Regions from separate parts of the Streptomyces sp. NPDC021225 genome, predicted to be linked through region 3. Evidence: riboswitches for the same ligand, from Rfam matches in the RefSeq annotation. Region 3 holds a riboswitch; each other region holds the start of a gene.

The links. A riboswitch is a leader RNA that binds a small molecule or an ion and turns the genes downstream of it on or off. The one in region 3 is predicted to bind cobalamin.
Region 1: it holds a riboswitch for cobalamin, as region 3 does, so the genes downstream of both, ACH4S9_RS28765 (ABC transporter substrate-binding protein) here and cobN (cobaltochelatase subunit CobN) in region 3, are expected to answer to the same signal.
Region 2: it holds a riboswitch for cobalamin, as region 3 does, so the genes downstream of both, ACH4S9_RS00910 (CbtB-domain containing protein) here and cobN (cobaltochelatase subunit CobN) in region 3, are expected to answer to the same signal.

Annotation. Positions count from the first base shown of each region.
Region 1 covers NZ_JBIRPV010000006.1:684,492-689,140, forward strand. The annotation lists gene ACH4S9_RS28755 (LysR family transcriptional regulator) at 1-516, shown strand, start outside; gene ACH4S9_RS28760 (alpha/beta hydrolase) at 739-1,713, opposite strand; cobalamin riboswitch at 1,957-2,095, shown strand; gene ACH4S9_RS28765 (ABC transporter substrate-binding protein) at 2,417-3,403, shown strand; gene ACH4S9_RS28770 (FecCD family ABC transporter permease) at 3,415-4,497, shown strand; gene ACH4S9_RS28775 (ABC transporter ATP-binding protein) at 4,494-4,649, shown strand, end outside.
Region 2 covers NZ_JBIRPV010000001.1:186,248-190,896, reverse strand. The annotation lists gene ACH4S9_RS00915 (glycoside hydrolase family 6 protein) at 99-1,151, opposite strand; cobalamin riboswitch at 1,357-1,493, shown strand; gene ACH4S9_RS00910 (CbtB-domain containing protein) at 1,530-1,748, shown strand; gene ACH4S9_RS00905 (CbtA family protein) at 1,764-2,555, shown strand; gene ACH4S9_RS00900 (sortase domain-bontaining protein) at 2,586-3,176, opposite strand; gene ACH4S9_RS00895 (hypothetical protein) at 3,182-3,463, opposite strand; gene ACH4S9_RS00890 (HAD-IIA family hydrolase) at 3,587-4,366, opposite strand; gene ACH4S9_RS00885 (antitoxin) at 4,623-4,649, shown strand, end outside.
Region 3 covers NZ_JBIRPV010000004.1:693,576-698,224, reverse strand. The annotation lists gene cobN (cobaltochelatase subunit CobN) at 1-2,454, opposite strand, end outside; cobalamin riboswitch at 2,486-2,645, opposite strand; gene ACH4S9_RS21445 (nitrite reductase) at 2,697-4,319, shown strand; gene ACH4S9_RS21440 (precorrin-8X methylmutase) at 4,316-4,649, shown strand, end outside.

The sequences.
Region 1 (4,649 bases), on a different contig from region 3:
CACCCCCGTGTGGTGGTCCGGCTCCGGCAGGCCCCGGTGGCCGACATCCGGCAGGCGCTGCGCGACGGCACGGTGGACCTCGCCGTGGTGGCCCTGGACCGCCAGCAGCAGCGGGGGCTGGTGACCCGCCCGCTGGTGCGCGAGGAGATGGTGCTCACGGCCTCGCCCGCGCGTGGCTTCGCCCAGGAGGACCGGGTCACCTTCGCCGAGATCGCCCGGATGCCGTTCATCGACTTCACACCCGGCTGGGCGATCCGCGGCGCGGTGGACCGGGCCTTCCGGGCCGCCCTGGTCGAGCGCGGCACCGCCTTCGAGGTCAACGACATCGTCGCGGCGTCCGAACTCGTCCGCCACGACCTCGGGGTGTGCGTCATGCCGGAGTCCATCGCCGCTCGTTTCCCCGATCTGACCCTGCGCAGGTTCGACCGGCGCCCGCCGCGCTGGAACGTGATGGCGGTGTGGCCCCGGGGGGAGACACCCCCGGCGGCCGCCGCCCTGTTGCGACACCTCGCCTGACCCCGGTCGGCAGCGGGCCGCGAGCGCCGCCCCCGCTGTCCGGGGTGCGGGGCTCGCGTACGGGCCGGGGCCGGCCGTCAGCCGGCGGTGTGGCGGGCCGCCCGGTGCTCGGTGGTCCAGTAGAGCAGGGCCAGGAGCGGCAGGACGCACTCCGCCGCGGGCCCCGGTCGGGACGCTGCGGCGGAGTGCCCTCCTCGGCCTTGCTCGGCCTTGGTCGGCTTCTCAGCGCTTCTGGAGCGCGGTGCCCAGCGTGTCGGCGGCCAGCTTGATGGCGACCTGCGCGGCGTGGGTCTCGCGCATCGCGTTGACCATGACGAAGTCGTGGATGATGCCCTGGACGCGCACGGCGGTGACCGGGACACCGGCCTGGCGCAGCTTGTTCGCGTAGGCCTCGCCCTCGTCCCGCAGGACGTCCGCCTCAGCGGTGATCACCAGGGCCGGCGGCAGACCCGTCAGCTGCTCCGTCGTGGCGCGCAGCGGCGAGGCGGTGATCTCGGCCCGCTGCGCCTCGTCGGTGGTGTACTGGTCCCAGAACCACTGCATGCCGTCCCGGCGCAGGAAGTAGCCGGTGGCGAACTGGTGGTACGAGCCGGTGTCGAAGCTCGCGTCGGTGACCGGGTAGAACAGCACCTGCTGGACCAGCGGCACATCGCCGCGCTCCTTGGCCATCAGGGTCAGGGCCGCGGTCATGTTGCCGCCGACGGAGTCGCCGGCCACGGCCAGCCGGGTGCCGTCCAGGCCCTTGGACCCGCCCTCCCGGACCACCCACTGGGCGACCGCGTAGTTCTGCTCGATGGCCACCGGGTACCGGGCCTCCGGCGACAGGGCGTACTCCGGGAAGACCACCGCCGCGTTCGCGCCGACGGCCAGCTCGCGGACCAGGCGGTCATGGGTGTGGGCGTTGCCGAACACCCATCCGGCGCCGTGGATGTAAATGATCACCGGCAGCTCCCCGGTGCTGCCCGCGGGCTTGACGATGCGGACCCGGACGCTGCCCGTGGGGCCGCCGGCCACCGTGATCCACTCCTCGTCGACCGCCGGCTTGTCGATCTCGCCGGACTGCACCTCGTCGACCGCCGCGCGGCCCTCAGCCGGGGCCAGATCGAAGAGGTACGGAGGGTTGGCGGTGGCTTCGGCGAAGGCGGCTGCGGCCGGCTCCAGGACAGGCTGGACCGGCGGCACGACGGCATCCGACATCTGGCTCTCCCGAGGTGTGGGGGTAAGGAATGGGGAATTGCCGGGAAGATCGTGGAGATCTCCCGGCTGCTGGGGTCACCCTAGGTCGGCCACCGGTCAACTCTTGTCCGCCAGCGCACCGAGTCTTTCCCCGCAGCGCCATGCGGGGGATCCGGCCGCGGCGTCCGTGCGTCTCGTAGGCCACGTGAGGGCATGTTCCGTCCCGCGGTGCCGCGTAGCGGTCGTGGCCCGGCGCGCGCTAACGTCTCATGGACAAACGACGGCGTGACGGAAGCCGGTGGGAATCCGGCACGGTCGCGCCACTGTGTGTCCGGCGGAGGCCCCGTGCTGCGGGGCGGCCGCCGGGCGAGTCAGACCCTGCGCCGTCGTATGAGCACCGACAACCGGGACGCGTGTTCCCCAGGAGGTTTTCAGCATGGCCCAGTCCGCCGCGCCCGCGCCGAGCACACCGGCCGTCCTCTCCGGCGCCCTGCCGCTGCTCCTCCGCTAACGGCCGAACACACCGTCCGGCAACGGCCGAACACACCCGACACCGCCGTGCCCGTGCCCATCGGGCCCCGGCCGGGTGCCGCGGCCCTCACCGGACCGGCCTTGGGAAACACCACCGTACGACCGGCTCCGCAGCTGAGCCCCGTCATGCAGAGGAACGTCCGTGCCGATAGCACGCCCCGCCCGTCTCACCGCCTTCTTCCTGACCACGACCCTGACGCTGGCCGGCTGCGCCGACGCCACCCCGAACGGCGACCGGCCGTCGGACCGCGCCGCCGCCGGATATCCGCGTACGCTCACCAACTGCGGCCACACGGTGCATATCGCCGGGCCGCCCCGGCGCGCGGTGTCGCTCAACCAGGGCAGCAGCGAGATCCTGCTCTCGCTCGGCCTGGCCGACCGCATGGCGGGCACGGCCACCTGGACCGACCCGGTGCTGAAGGGCCTGCGGAAGGCCAACGCCACGGTGGACCGGCTCGCCGACAACGCCCCCTCGTTCGAGAAGGTGCTGGACCAGGAGCCGGACTTCGTGTCCGCCTCGTTCGAGTCCACCCTGGGCAAGGGCGGCGTGGCCACGCGCCAGCAGTTCGAGGACCTGGGCGTGCCCACCTATGTCTCCCCGGCCGACTGCGCCAAGGACAACACCGGTGACGGCGACGGCTCCCGCGCCACCCCGCTGACCATGGAGAACATCTACCGGGAGATCCGGGACCTCGCCACGGTCTTCGGGGTGGAGAAGCGGGGCGAGCGGCTGATCGGCGCTCTGAAGGCCCGGGTGAAGGCGGCGACCGAGGACATCGACGCCTCCGGCACCACCATGCTCTTCTGGTTCGCCAACTCCGACGCCCCGTACCTGGCCGGCTGCTGTGGCGCGCCCGGCATCATCACCCGGGCGCTGGGCGCCGAGAACGTCTTCGACGACCGCCACGACGAGTGGCCCCAGATCAACTGGGAGGCGATCGCGGACCGCGACCCCGATGTCCTGGTCATCGGCGATCTCTCACGCGAGCAGGAGTCGGCCGAGACCGCCGCGAAGAAGATCGAGTTCCTGGAGTCCAACCCGGTCACACGGACCATGGACGCGGTCAGGCACAAGCGGTACGTCCTGCTCAGCGGGCAGGCCATGAACCCGTCGATCCGCACGGTCGAGGGCATCGAGAAGACCGCCGCCGCCCTGCGCGCGTTCGGGCTCGCCAGGTGACGCCACGCCAAGTGACACCGAGCCAGGTGACGCCACGCCACACGGCCCCTCGCCGAGCCGCGCCCCCCGGAAGCCGCCGGCTCAGGAGCGCCGTGCTGTGGGCGGCGGGGCTCGCCACGCTGCTGGCCTCGGTCGCGGTGGCCATCACCATCGGCCCGGCCAGCATCGGCGTCGCCGACGTCTGGGCCGTGGTGGCCGCCCATCTGGGCTGGGGCACCTCCGACCTGACGCCGATCCGGGCCGGAATCGTCTGGGACCTGCGGCTGCCGCGCACCCTGCTCGCCGCGGTGTGCGGGGCGGGGCTCGCGCTGTGCGGGGCGGTGATGCAGTCGATGCTGCGCAACCCGCTCGCCGACCCCTTTGTGCTCGGCGTCTCCTCCGGAGCCTCCACGGGCGCGGTCTTCGTCGTGGTGCTGGGGGTCGGCGGCGGGGCCGTGTCGATCTCGGCGGGCGCCTTCGTCGGCGCCCTGGCCTCGTTCATCCTCGTCCTGCTGCTCAGCCATGTCCTGGGCGGCACGACGGACCGGATCGTGCTCTCCGGGGTCGCCGCGATGCAGCTGTTCTCCGCCCTCACCTCCTTCGTGGTGATGACGGCGGCCGACGCGGAACAGACCCGCGGTGTGCTGTTCTGGCTGCTCGGCTCGCTCAGCGGCGCCACCTGGGACGAGGTGTGGGTGTGCCTGGCCGTGCTGGCCGTGACCCTGCTGGTGTGCGCCGTCCACGCCCACGCGCTCGACGCCTTCGCGTTCGGGCGGGACGCGGCGGCCACGCTCGGCGTCGACGTGGCCCGTACCCGGCTGATCCTGCTGACCGCCACCGCGCTGCTGACCGCGGCGCTGGTCAGCTGCGCCGGGGCCATCGGCTTCGTGGGGCTCGTGCTCCCGCACGCCGCCCGCGCCCTCGCCGGATCCGCCCACGGCCGTCTGCTGCCGCTCACCGCGCTGGCCGGGGCGGTGTTCCTGGTGTGGGTCGACACCCTGGCCCGCACCGTGCTCGAACCGCAGGAGGTGCCGGTGGGCGTGGTCACCTCGCTCATCGGCGTACCGGCGTTCGTCCTGATCCTCTACCGCACCCGGAAGGCGACCACCGTATGACCGGCGGCCCCGGCACCACGACCACCGGCCTGCGCGCGGAGCGGCTGGCGCGCACCGCGGGCGGCCGACTCGTCCTGGACGCCGTCGACATCGCCCCGCCACCGGGCTCCTGCACGGGGCTGCTCGGGCCCAACGGCTCCGGCAAGTCCACC
Region 2 (4,649 bases), on a different contig from region 3:
CGCATATCGATGCCGCGGGAAGGGGCGGGTAAGGGGACAGCGCCGATATGCGGCTCCGCCGTGTGGCCGCGGGGACACGCCCAAGGCGGGCGTGATGACTATTTCGCGTTGCGCGCCAGGTCGAGGGCGTACCGCGGCCACCATCGGCCGGCGTGCGGGCCGCCCTTGCAGGTGCCGTCCGACTCGCCCGGACGCTTGATCCACAGATACGCGGCGACCGCGGCGTCGCCCGTGCGGACCGTGGGCGTCTCGCCCAGCGCCCGCCCCTTGGGGTTGCACCAGGCCTCGGGGTCCTCCTTGCCCGGCACCGGCCCCTTGCCGTTGCGGCTGGTGTCGATCACGAAGGGCTTTCCGCCGACCAGGGCGGAGAGCTTCCTGCCGTACGCCTTGTTGTCCGCGGTGGTCTGATAGTTGGCGATGTTGAGCGCGAAGCCGTCGGCCTTCTTCAGCCCGGCGCGCCGCAGCGGCTCGGCCATCCGGCGCGGATCCTTGATCCAGTGCGGATTCCCCGCGTCCAGATAGACCTTGGTGCGGGGCAGCCCCTTGAGCTTGTCCACGGCCCCGGTCAGCAGGTCGTAACGCTCCTCGAGGAACCGCCTGGGCGTGCAGCCGTCCACCGCGTGGGGCAGTGCGTCCGGCTCCAGGATGACCGTGGCGGCCCGGTCGCCGATGCCCCTGACCGCCTTGTCCAGCCAGGCGCGATACGCGTTGCCGTCGGCGGCGCCGCCCTTCGAGTACTGGCCGCAGTCGCGGTGCGGGATGTTGTAGAAGACCAGCAGCGCGTCACGCTCCTCCGACACGGCGGCCTCGGTGAACCCCCGCGCCTGGCCCTCCGGGTCGTCCACCCCCAGCCACTCCGCGACCGGCTGCGCGGCGATCTTCTGTATCAGCTTCGCCTCGCCGGTCTCCCCCTTCCTGCGGTACTCGGCGACCTGCCGGGCCGCGGCGCCGTCCGGGTTCACCCAATACGGCACGACATTCCGGGGCCGCTGTGCGGGCCTCGCCGCCGCGATCGCCTCCTCCTCGCGATCGGAACGCCCGGAACCCGACGAGCCGAAGCAGCCGGAGAGCGTCACGAGCGACAGCAGCGCCCCCACCGCCGCCCCGGCACGGACAGATCCTCGCCGACGGCCGGTGTAACTCCCGTACATCCACTCCCCCTTGGGTGCACGCTCCGGGGGACACCCCTCAGGCCCCCGGCAGGACAAGACCGGTCGAAACCATGCTTACACACCACACCGGCCCTCACGGGGTTATCCACAGCCCTTTGCGTGAATTCGCCCGTACGGCGCGAAGCGGCCCCTCCGGGACCGGTTGACAGGTACCCGTCCGCCTGGGACTCTCCGATGCGACAAGTCAACACAACGAGACGACGGTGTACAGGAACCCGGTGCGAATCCGGGACGGTCCCGCCACTGTGACCAGGAGTCGGCGCGCGCGAACGGCGCCGCACTTCCGGGAGTCAGGAACTGGCCGTCGTTCTCCTTCCTGCTGAGGGGCGTGGAAACCCCACTAGGAGGCAACAGCGGATGTCCCTGCACACGGCACGGCACACCGACCCCGCGGCCGTCTCGGCCGCCACCGCCCACACCCGCGACTGGCTGATCGCGGCCGGCGCGGTCATCCTCGCTCTCATCGCCCTGTACGCGGTCTTCATCGACAACGGCTCGCTGATCTCGGCGACGGGCGACTATCTGCACGAGTTCTCGCACGACGGCCGGCACCTCTTCGGTGCCCCCTGCCACTGACGGGTCCGGCACCCCATGGCAGACGGTCACGTTCCCGTACTCCCCCTGCTCCGGCGTGGCCTGGCGGCGGGCGCCCTCGCGGGCCTCGCCACCGGGCTGTTCTCCCTGCTGCTGGCCGAGCCCCTGATGGACCGTGCCATCCGGCTGGAGGAGAAACGCCAGGAGAGCGAGCACTCGCACGCCGCCGCGGCCGCGGCGGTCACCCACCACGAGGAGCTGTTCTCCCGCTCCACCCAGCACTTCGGCCTCGTCGTCACCGCCGTGGTCGTCGGGCTGGCGCTCGGCGTCTTCTTCGCGGTCGCGCACGCGCTCGTCCACCGCGGATCCGACACCTCCGCACGCCCCTGGCCCCGCGCGCTCACCCTCGCAGCGGCGGGCTTCACCGGCCTCTCGCTCCTGCCAGGCCTGCGCTATCCGGCCAACCCGCCGGGCGTCGGCGACGCGGGCACGGTCGGCGACCGCCAGGCGATGTGGCTCGCCGCGGTGGCGATCGGCGTGCTCGGCATGGTGCTCGCCCGGCTGGTGCACGTCCGGCTGACGGCGGCGGGCCGCGGTCCCGCCGTGGCCCAGACGGCGGTCGCCGCGACCGTCGTCGCGGTGCTCCTCGCCCTGTTCGCCCTCCCCGACAACCCCGACCCGGTCCCCGTCGAGTCCACACTGCTCTGGGACTTCCGGATGCTCTCGTTCGCCTCGCACGCGGTGATGTGGGCGGTCCTCGGCGCCACGTTCGGCGCCCTCGGCCTCCGCGCCCTGCGCGAGCGCGGCACGACGACTCACCGGCCGGACCCGGTCCCGACCGCGGCGTAACCCTCGGGCCCGGTGGGCGGGCTTCCCCGCCTACCGGCTCCCCGTCAGATACGCCGACACCACCACCGTTCCGCCGCGCGCCCTGCCGCCCGCGAGCAGCCGCAGCTCCGCGCGGCCCCCGGCCCGCGCCGCGTACACCCGCCGCGCGTCGAACCGCGTGGCGGTGACCATCGCGACGTCCTCGACCGTGAACTCGGCCACCGTCCCGTCCGCCCGGGACACCCGCACCGCGTCGCCGCGCCTGACCCCGCCGAGGCGGCGGAGGACCCCCGCGTCGGCCGGCCCGACCAGCACCGCCGCCCCCGAGGCGCCCGGCCGCGCCCCCATCCCGTACCAGCCCCCGCTCCCGTCCCGGCCCTGGCCGGCGACCGGCGCCGCGATCCCCGCCGACTCGACGACGACGCGCCGCGCCGCCGCGGCCGGCAGCGGGTGCCACGCCCTGGGCAGCGGATGCGTGGGCGGGCGCCCCACGGCCGCCACATCCCCCGTCAACGGCACCGCTCCGCCCAGGCCCTCCGCCGCGTCATGGCCCCACAGCCACAGTCCGAGCAGCAGCGCCGCCCAGGCCACCCCCGCGATCGCCCTCGCCCGGCCGACGCCGCCGGGGCGCTTCCCGTACACCGCCGTCAGCCCGACGCCGCGGCGACCGGGCGACGGCGGCGCCGCACCGCCATCCCGGCGACGGCCAGCGCCGTGACTCCGGAGAGCACCAGGCCGTACGCCTCGGCCCCGCCGAGGCCGCGGCGCGCCGCGTCGTCGGCCGGGGCGAGGTCCGAGTGGGCGCGGTGGACATGGCCGGGGCGTGCGGGGGCGGCGTCCTCCTGGTCCGCGACGGCGGGGCCGGCGATGGCCAGGACCACCGCCGCCGCACAGACGGCCATACGGAGCGTGAGGGCGAGCGGGCGCATGGTGAAACCTCCTGATACCACCGAGGCTCACGCGCACCGCCGGAAGCCGCATCCGCTGCGGCCCCCGGCTGCTCCGTACGGGTCAGACGCGCTCCGGTACGTTGCGGCGCGTTCCGGCGGGCGTCAGATCCGCTCGACCAGGTCCGCGATGGAGTTCACGACCGTGGACGGCCGGAAGGGGTGCCGGTCGATCTCATCGGGCTGGGTGACCCCCGTGAGCACCAGGAAGGTCTCCATGCCCGCCTCGAGACCGGCCAGCACATCGGTGTCCATCCGGTCGCCGATCATGGCGCTGCTCTCGGAGTGCGCGCCGATCGCGTTCAGCCCGGCCCGCATCATGAGGGGGTTCGGCTTGCCGACGAAGTACGGCTCGGCCCCCGTCGCCTTGGTGATCAGCGCGGCCACGGAACCGGTCGCGGGCAGCGCGCCCTCCGCGGAGGGCCCGGTCTCGTCGGGGTTGGTGGCGATGAAGCGGGCGCCGTTGTCGATCAGGCGGATGGCCTTGGTGAGCGCCTCGAAGCTGTACGTACGGGTCTCGCCGAGCACCACGTAGTCCGGCTCGACGTCGGTGAGGACGTAGCCGATGTCGTGCAGGGCCGTGGTCAGCCCCGCCTCGCCGATCACATACGCCGTGCCGCCGGGCCGCTGGTCGTCCAGGAACTGCGCGGTGGCCAGCGCGGACGTCCAGATGTTGGCGACCGGCACGTCGAGGCCGATCCTGGACAGCCGGGCGTGCAGATCGCGCGGGGTGTAGATGGAGTTGTTGGTGAGCACGAGGAAGGGCTTGCCGGACTCGCGCAGCCGCTTGATGAAGGCATCGGCCCCGGGCACCGGGATGCCCTCGTGCATCAACACCCCGTCCATGTCGGTGAGCCAGGACTCGATCGGCTTGCGCTCTGCCATTGCGGACTCTCCTGCCATGCGCCAGTAACGCGTGAGTGGGGACACCGGCCGCGCCACTGCGAGCGGTGCCGACGAGCCAAGCGTAGTCAGCCGGGCCCGGAGCGGACCGCCCCGGTCCCCTTCTGACCTCGGCAGACCCGCCCGCGGGGGCCGCGGCGGGCGGCCCGGCGCGACAGGGCCGGGCGGGCGGCCGATCCTGTTGGTGAGGGGCCGCGTTCCGACGGGCCTCTTCCGCTCCCCCGCGAAGGAGATTCAGATGGGCATCAAGGACAAGCTCAAGGAA
Region 3 (4,649 bases):
GTAGAAGTTACGGCCCGTCGGCAGGACGTTGACCAGGCCGCGCAGCGGTGAGCCGGAGGGGCCCGCGGGCACGAAGCCGCCGTTCAGCGCGTGCACCGCGTGGTCGATCTCGTCGGTGGTGGCGGCCAGCCGCGGCACGACCTCCCGGGCGGCGAAGTCGAGGATCGCGGCGACCGCGTCCCGCTGCGCGTCGGGCAGGCCCAGGCACGCCTTCTCGGTGGCCTCCGGGGCCCAGTCGGCGTCCTCCATGGCCTGGACGAGGGCGCGGGCCCTGTCCTCCGCCTCGTCGGTGTCGGTGCGGCCGGCGGCCGACTCGTCGAGGCCCAGTGCCTCGCGCAGCCCGGGCAGCGCCGTGGTGCCGCCCCAGATCTGCCGGGCGCGCAGAATGGCCAGGACGAGGTTGACGCGCTCGGGGCCGGAGGGGGCGGCGCCCAGGACATGCAGTCCGTCGCGGATCTGGGCGTCCTTGACCTCGCACAGCCAGCCGTCCACGTGCAGCAGGAAGTCGTCGAAGCCGTCGTCCTCCGGCCGCTGCTCCAGGCCGAGGTCGTGGTCGAGCCGGGCGGCCTGGATGAGGGTCCAGATCTGGGCCCGGATGGCGGGGAGTTTGGCCGGGTCCATCGCGGAGATGGCGGCGTACTCGTCCAGCAGCTGCTCCAGGCGCGCGATGTCTCCGTAGGAGTCGGCGCGGGCCATGGGCGGCACGAGGTGGTCGACGAGGGTGGCGTGGGCGCGGCGCTTGGCCTGGGTGCCCTCGCCGGGGTCGTTGACCAGGAACGGGTAGATCAGCGGCAGATCGCCCAGCGCGGCGTCGGGGCCGCAGGCGGCGGACAGGCCCGCGTTCTTGCCGGGCAGCCACTCCAGGTTGCCGTGCTTGCCCAGGTGCACCATGGCGTCGGCGCCGAAGCCGCCGTCGGCCCGGGGGGTGGCGATCCAGCGGTAGGCGGCCAGGTAGTGGTGGGAGGGCGGCAGATCGGGGTCGTGGTAGATGGCGATCGGGTTCTCGCCGAAGCCGCGCGGCGGCTGGATGACGACGAGGAGGTTGCCGCGGCGCAGCGCGGCCAGCACGATCTCGCCCTCCGGGTCGCGGCTGGTGTCGACGAACATCTCGCCCGGCGGCGGCCCCCAGTGCTCCTCCACCGCCTCGCGCAGCTCCTGCGGCAGCCGGGCGTACCAGCGGCGGTAGTCGGCGGCGGGGATCCGGACCGGGTTGCGGGCCAACTGCTCCTCGGTGAGCCAGTCCTGGTCGTGGCCGCCCACCTCGATCAGGGCGCGGATCAGCTCGTCGCCGTCGCCGGAGGCGAGGCCGGGCAGCGCGTCGGGCCCGTCCTCGGGGCCGAGGTCGAAGCCCTCGGCGCGCAGTCGGCGCAGCAGGGCGACGGCGCTGGCGGGGGTGTCCAGGCCGACCGCGTTGCCGATGCGGGAGTGCTTGGTGGGGTAGGCGGAGAGGACGAGCGCGAGGCGCTTGTCACCCGCGGGTATGTGGCGCAGCCGGGCGTGTCGTACCGCGATCCCGGCGACACGCGCGGCGCGCTCGGGGTCGGCGACGTAGACGGGCAGGCCGTCCCGGTCGGTCTCCTTGAAGGAGAACGGCACGGTGATCAGCCGTCCGTCGAACTCCGGGACGGCGACCTGGGTGGCCGCGTCCAGGGGCGAGAGGCCCTCGTCGTTCTCCTCCCAGGCGGCGCGCGGGCCGGTCAGGCACAGCGCCTGGAGCACCGGGACGTCCAGCGCGGCCAGCGCCCCCGCGTCCCAGGCCTCGTCGTCGCCGCCGGCCGACGCCTCGGCGGGCCGGGTGCCGCCCGCGGCCAGCACGGTGGTGACCACCGCGTCGGCCCCGGCGAGGGCCTCCAGCAGCTCGGGCTCGGGCGCGCGCAGGGAGGCGACGTACAGCGGGAGCGGGCGGGCCCCGGCGTCCTCGACGGCCCGGCAGAGCTCCTCGACGAAGGCGGTGTTGCCGCTCATGTGGTGGGCGCGGTAGTAGAGCACCGCGACCCGCGGGCCGGTGACACCCTCGCGCGCGGTGCGCTCCAGCGCGCCCCAGGAGGGCGCGGGGGCGGGCGACTCGAAGCCGTGGCCGGTGAGCAGGACGGTGTCGGACAGGAAGCGGGCCAGCTGACCGAGGTTCCCGGGCCCGCCGTGCGCGAGGTAGGCGTGGGCCTCGGCGGCGATCCCGACGGGGACCGTGGAGGCCTCCATGAGCTGGGCGTCCGGGGCCTGTTCTCCGGTCAGGACCACGACCGGGCGGTCCCCGGCGAGCAGCGTGTCGAGCCCCTCCTGCCAGGCGCGCACCCCGCCGAGCAGCCGTACGACGACGAGTTCGACGCCGTCGAGGAGCGCGGGGAGGTCGTCCAGCGGGAGCCGGGCGGGATTGGCGAGCCGGTAGGGCACCGGGGTCGGTGCCGAGCGGGCGCTGAGCAGGTCGGTGTCGGACGTCGACAGCAGCAGGATCATGCGACGGCAGGCCTTCCTCGGGGTCCGCGCCCCGGGCGGGTTCGAAGACGGCGGGAGTTCCTGGCTCGCCCGGCCGCCGCGTACCGGCTGCCGCGCTCACAGTGGCGGGACCGCGCCGGATTTCCACCGGCTTCCTACCCTTGTGCCGTCTTGTGCAGTGGCGGGCCGGGACCGACCCGCCGGTGAGCATAGTAGGGCTTCTCGACCTGCCACGGGGCGGTGAGGCGAAGCGGATCGTCGGTATGCTCGCCGCCATGCCCCTCCCCCCGACAACCGCCCCACCAGGGGATGAAACCCCCGTGCGCGGGCGCGACGACGCGTGTCCCGGCGCGCTGCGGCTGCACCCGGCGGACGACGGCGCGCTGGCCCGGGTGCGGGTGCCGGGCGGGCTGCTGACGGCACGTCAGGCGCTGGTGCTGGCAGGCGTGGCCGAGGAGTTGGGAGACGGCCGACTGGACCTCACCTCCCGGGGCAATCTCCAGCTGCGCGGACTCGACGCGGGGTGCGGGGCCGGCCTCGCGGCCCGGCTGCGGGCGGCCGGGCTGCTCCCGTCGGACCGCCACGACCGGGTGCGCAACATCGTGGCGTCCCCGCTGTCCGGGCTGGACGGGGCCGGGCACGCGGATGCCCCGGCGTGGGCGAGGGCGCTGGACGCGCTGCTGTGCGACGAGGTGCCCGCGGGGTCCGGATTCGCCGAACTGGCGGGGCTGTCGGGCCGGTTCCTGTTCGCTCTCGACGACGGGCGCGGCGATGTGTCGGCGCTGGGCGCGGATGTGACATTGATCGCAACTCCGGACGGCGAGGCGGTGCTGCGGCTCGGCTCCGCCGGGGGTCACGGACTCGCGCGCGCGGATTCCACCGCACCGAACGCCGCCGACTCCCCCGACGCGACGGACCGCCCTGACGCGACGGACCACTCCGGCGCGACGGACCACTCCGGCGCGCCGGGCGTCGCGGCGCGCCGGGCCGGGCGGGCAGCGGGCGACGACACGCCGAGCAGGGCGCGGCCGCCGGGTCCCCCCGGGCTCGGTGACGGCCCCTCGGGCGCCGAACTCCTGGTGCGCGCCGAGGACGCGCCGCGCGCGGCCGCGCTGGCAGCCGTGGCGTTTCTCGACGCGGTGCGCGCGAGCGGCACACGGGCCTGGCGCGTCCGCGAGCTGCCGGCGCGACACGCCGTGACGGCCGACCGGTTGGCCGGGCGACTCGCCGCAGCGGGGATCCAGGCCACACCCCTCGGCCCCCAGTCCCCGACCACCACAGCGGGCACACCCGCCGCCGACCCCACGCCCGCCGTCGGGCTCGTCGTCGGGCCTGACGGGCGGTGCGCGGTGTCCGTCGCCGTCCCGCTGGGGCGGCTCTCCGCCACGCAGTGGCGGCTGCTGGCCGGGCTCGCCTCCCGGGGCGGCTCGGGCGAGCTGCGTGTGACACCCTGGCGCGGCGTGGTGCTGCCCGGCTTCTCCCCTGACGAGGCACGGGCCGCGCTGCGGGAACTCGCCGACGCCGGGCTGGTGGCCACGCCGCACTCCCCGTGGCTCGGGATCGCCGCGTGCACCGGGCGGCCCGGCTGCGCCAAGTCCCTGGCCAATGTGCGCGCCGACGCGGCGCGCGCGGTGGCGGGCGCCGCGTCCGGCGACGGCCGCCCGGACCCGCCGCCGGACCAGGGCCCGCCGCCGGGCCGTCCGCCCGTGTACTTCTCCGGCTGCGAGCGGCGCTGCGGCCACCCCGGCGGCCGATGGGTCGACGTGCTGGCGACGGGCGACGGCTACCGGGTCGCCGTGCGAGACCCCGGAGGGTCCACGCCCGGCGTGGACGTGACAGCAGACCAATTGGCCGGCGCCGTGGCGTCGGCCCGTGGAGCGACATGATCGAGGGCACAGTGTTCGACTACGAGAAGGACGGCGCGGCCATATACCGCGCCTCCTTTGCCACCATCCGCGCCGAGGCGGACCTGGGCGGCCTTCCCTCCGACGTCAGCCAGGTCGCGGTACGGATGATCCACGCCTGCGGCATGGTCGACCTCGTCCAGGACCTCGCGTACACCCCCCAGGTGGTCGCCCGCGCCCGCGCCGCGCTGCGCGCCGGGGCGCCCGTGCTCTGCGACGCGCACATGGTGGCCAGCGGCGTGACCCGCAAGCGGCTGCCCGCGGACAACGAGGTGCTGTGCACCCTGTCCGACCCCGCGGTGCCCGAACTGG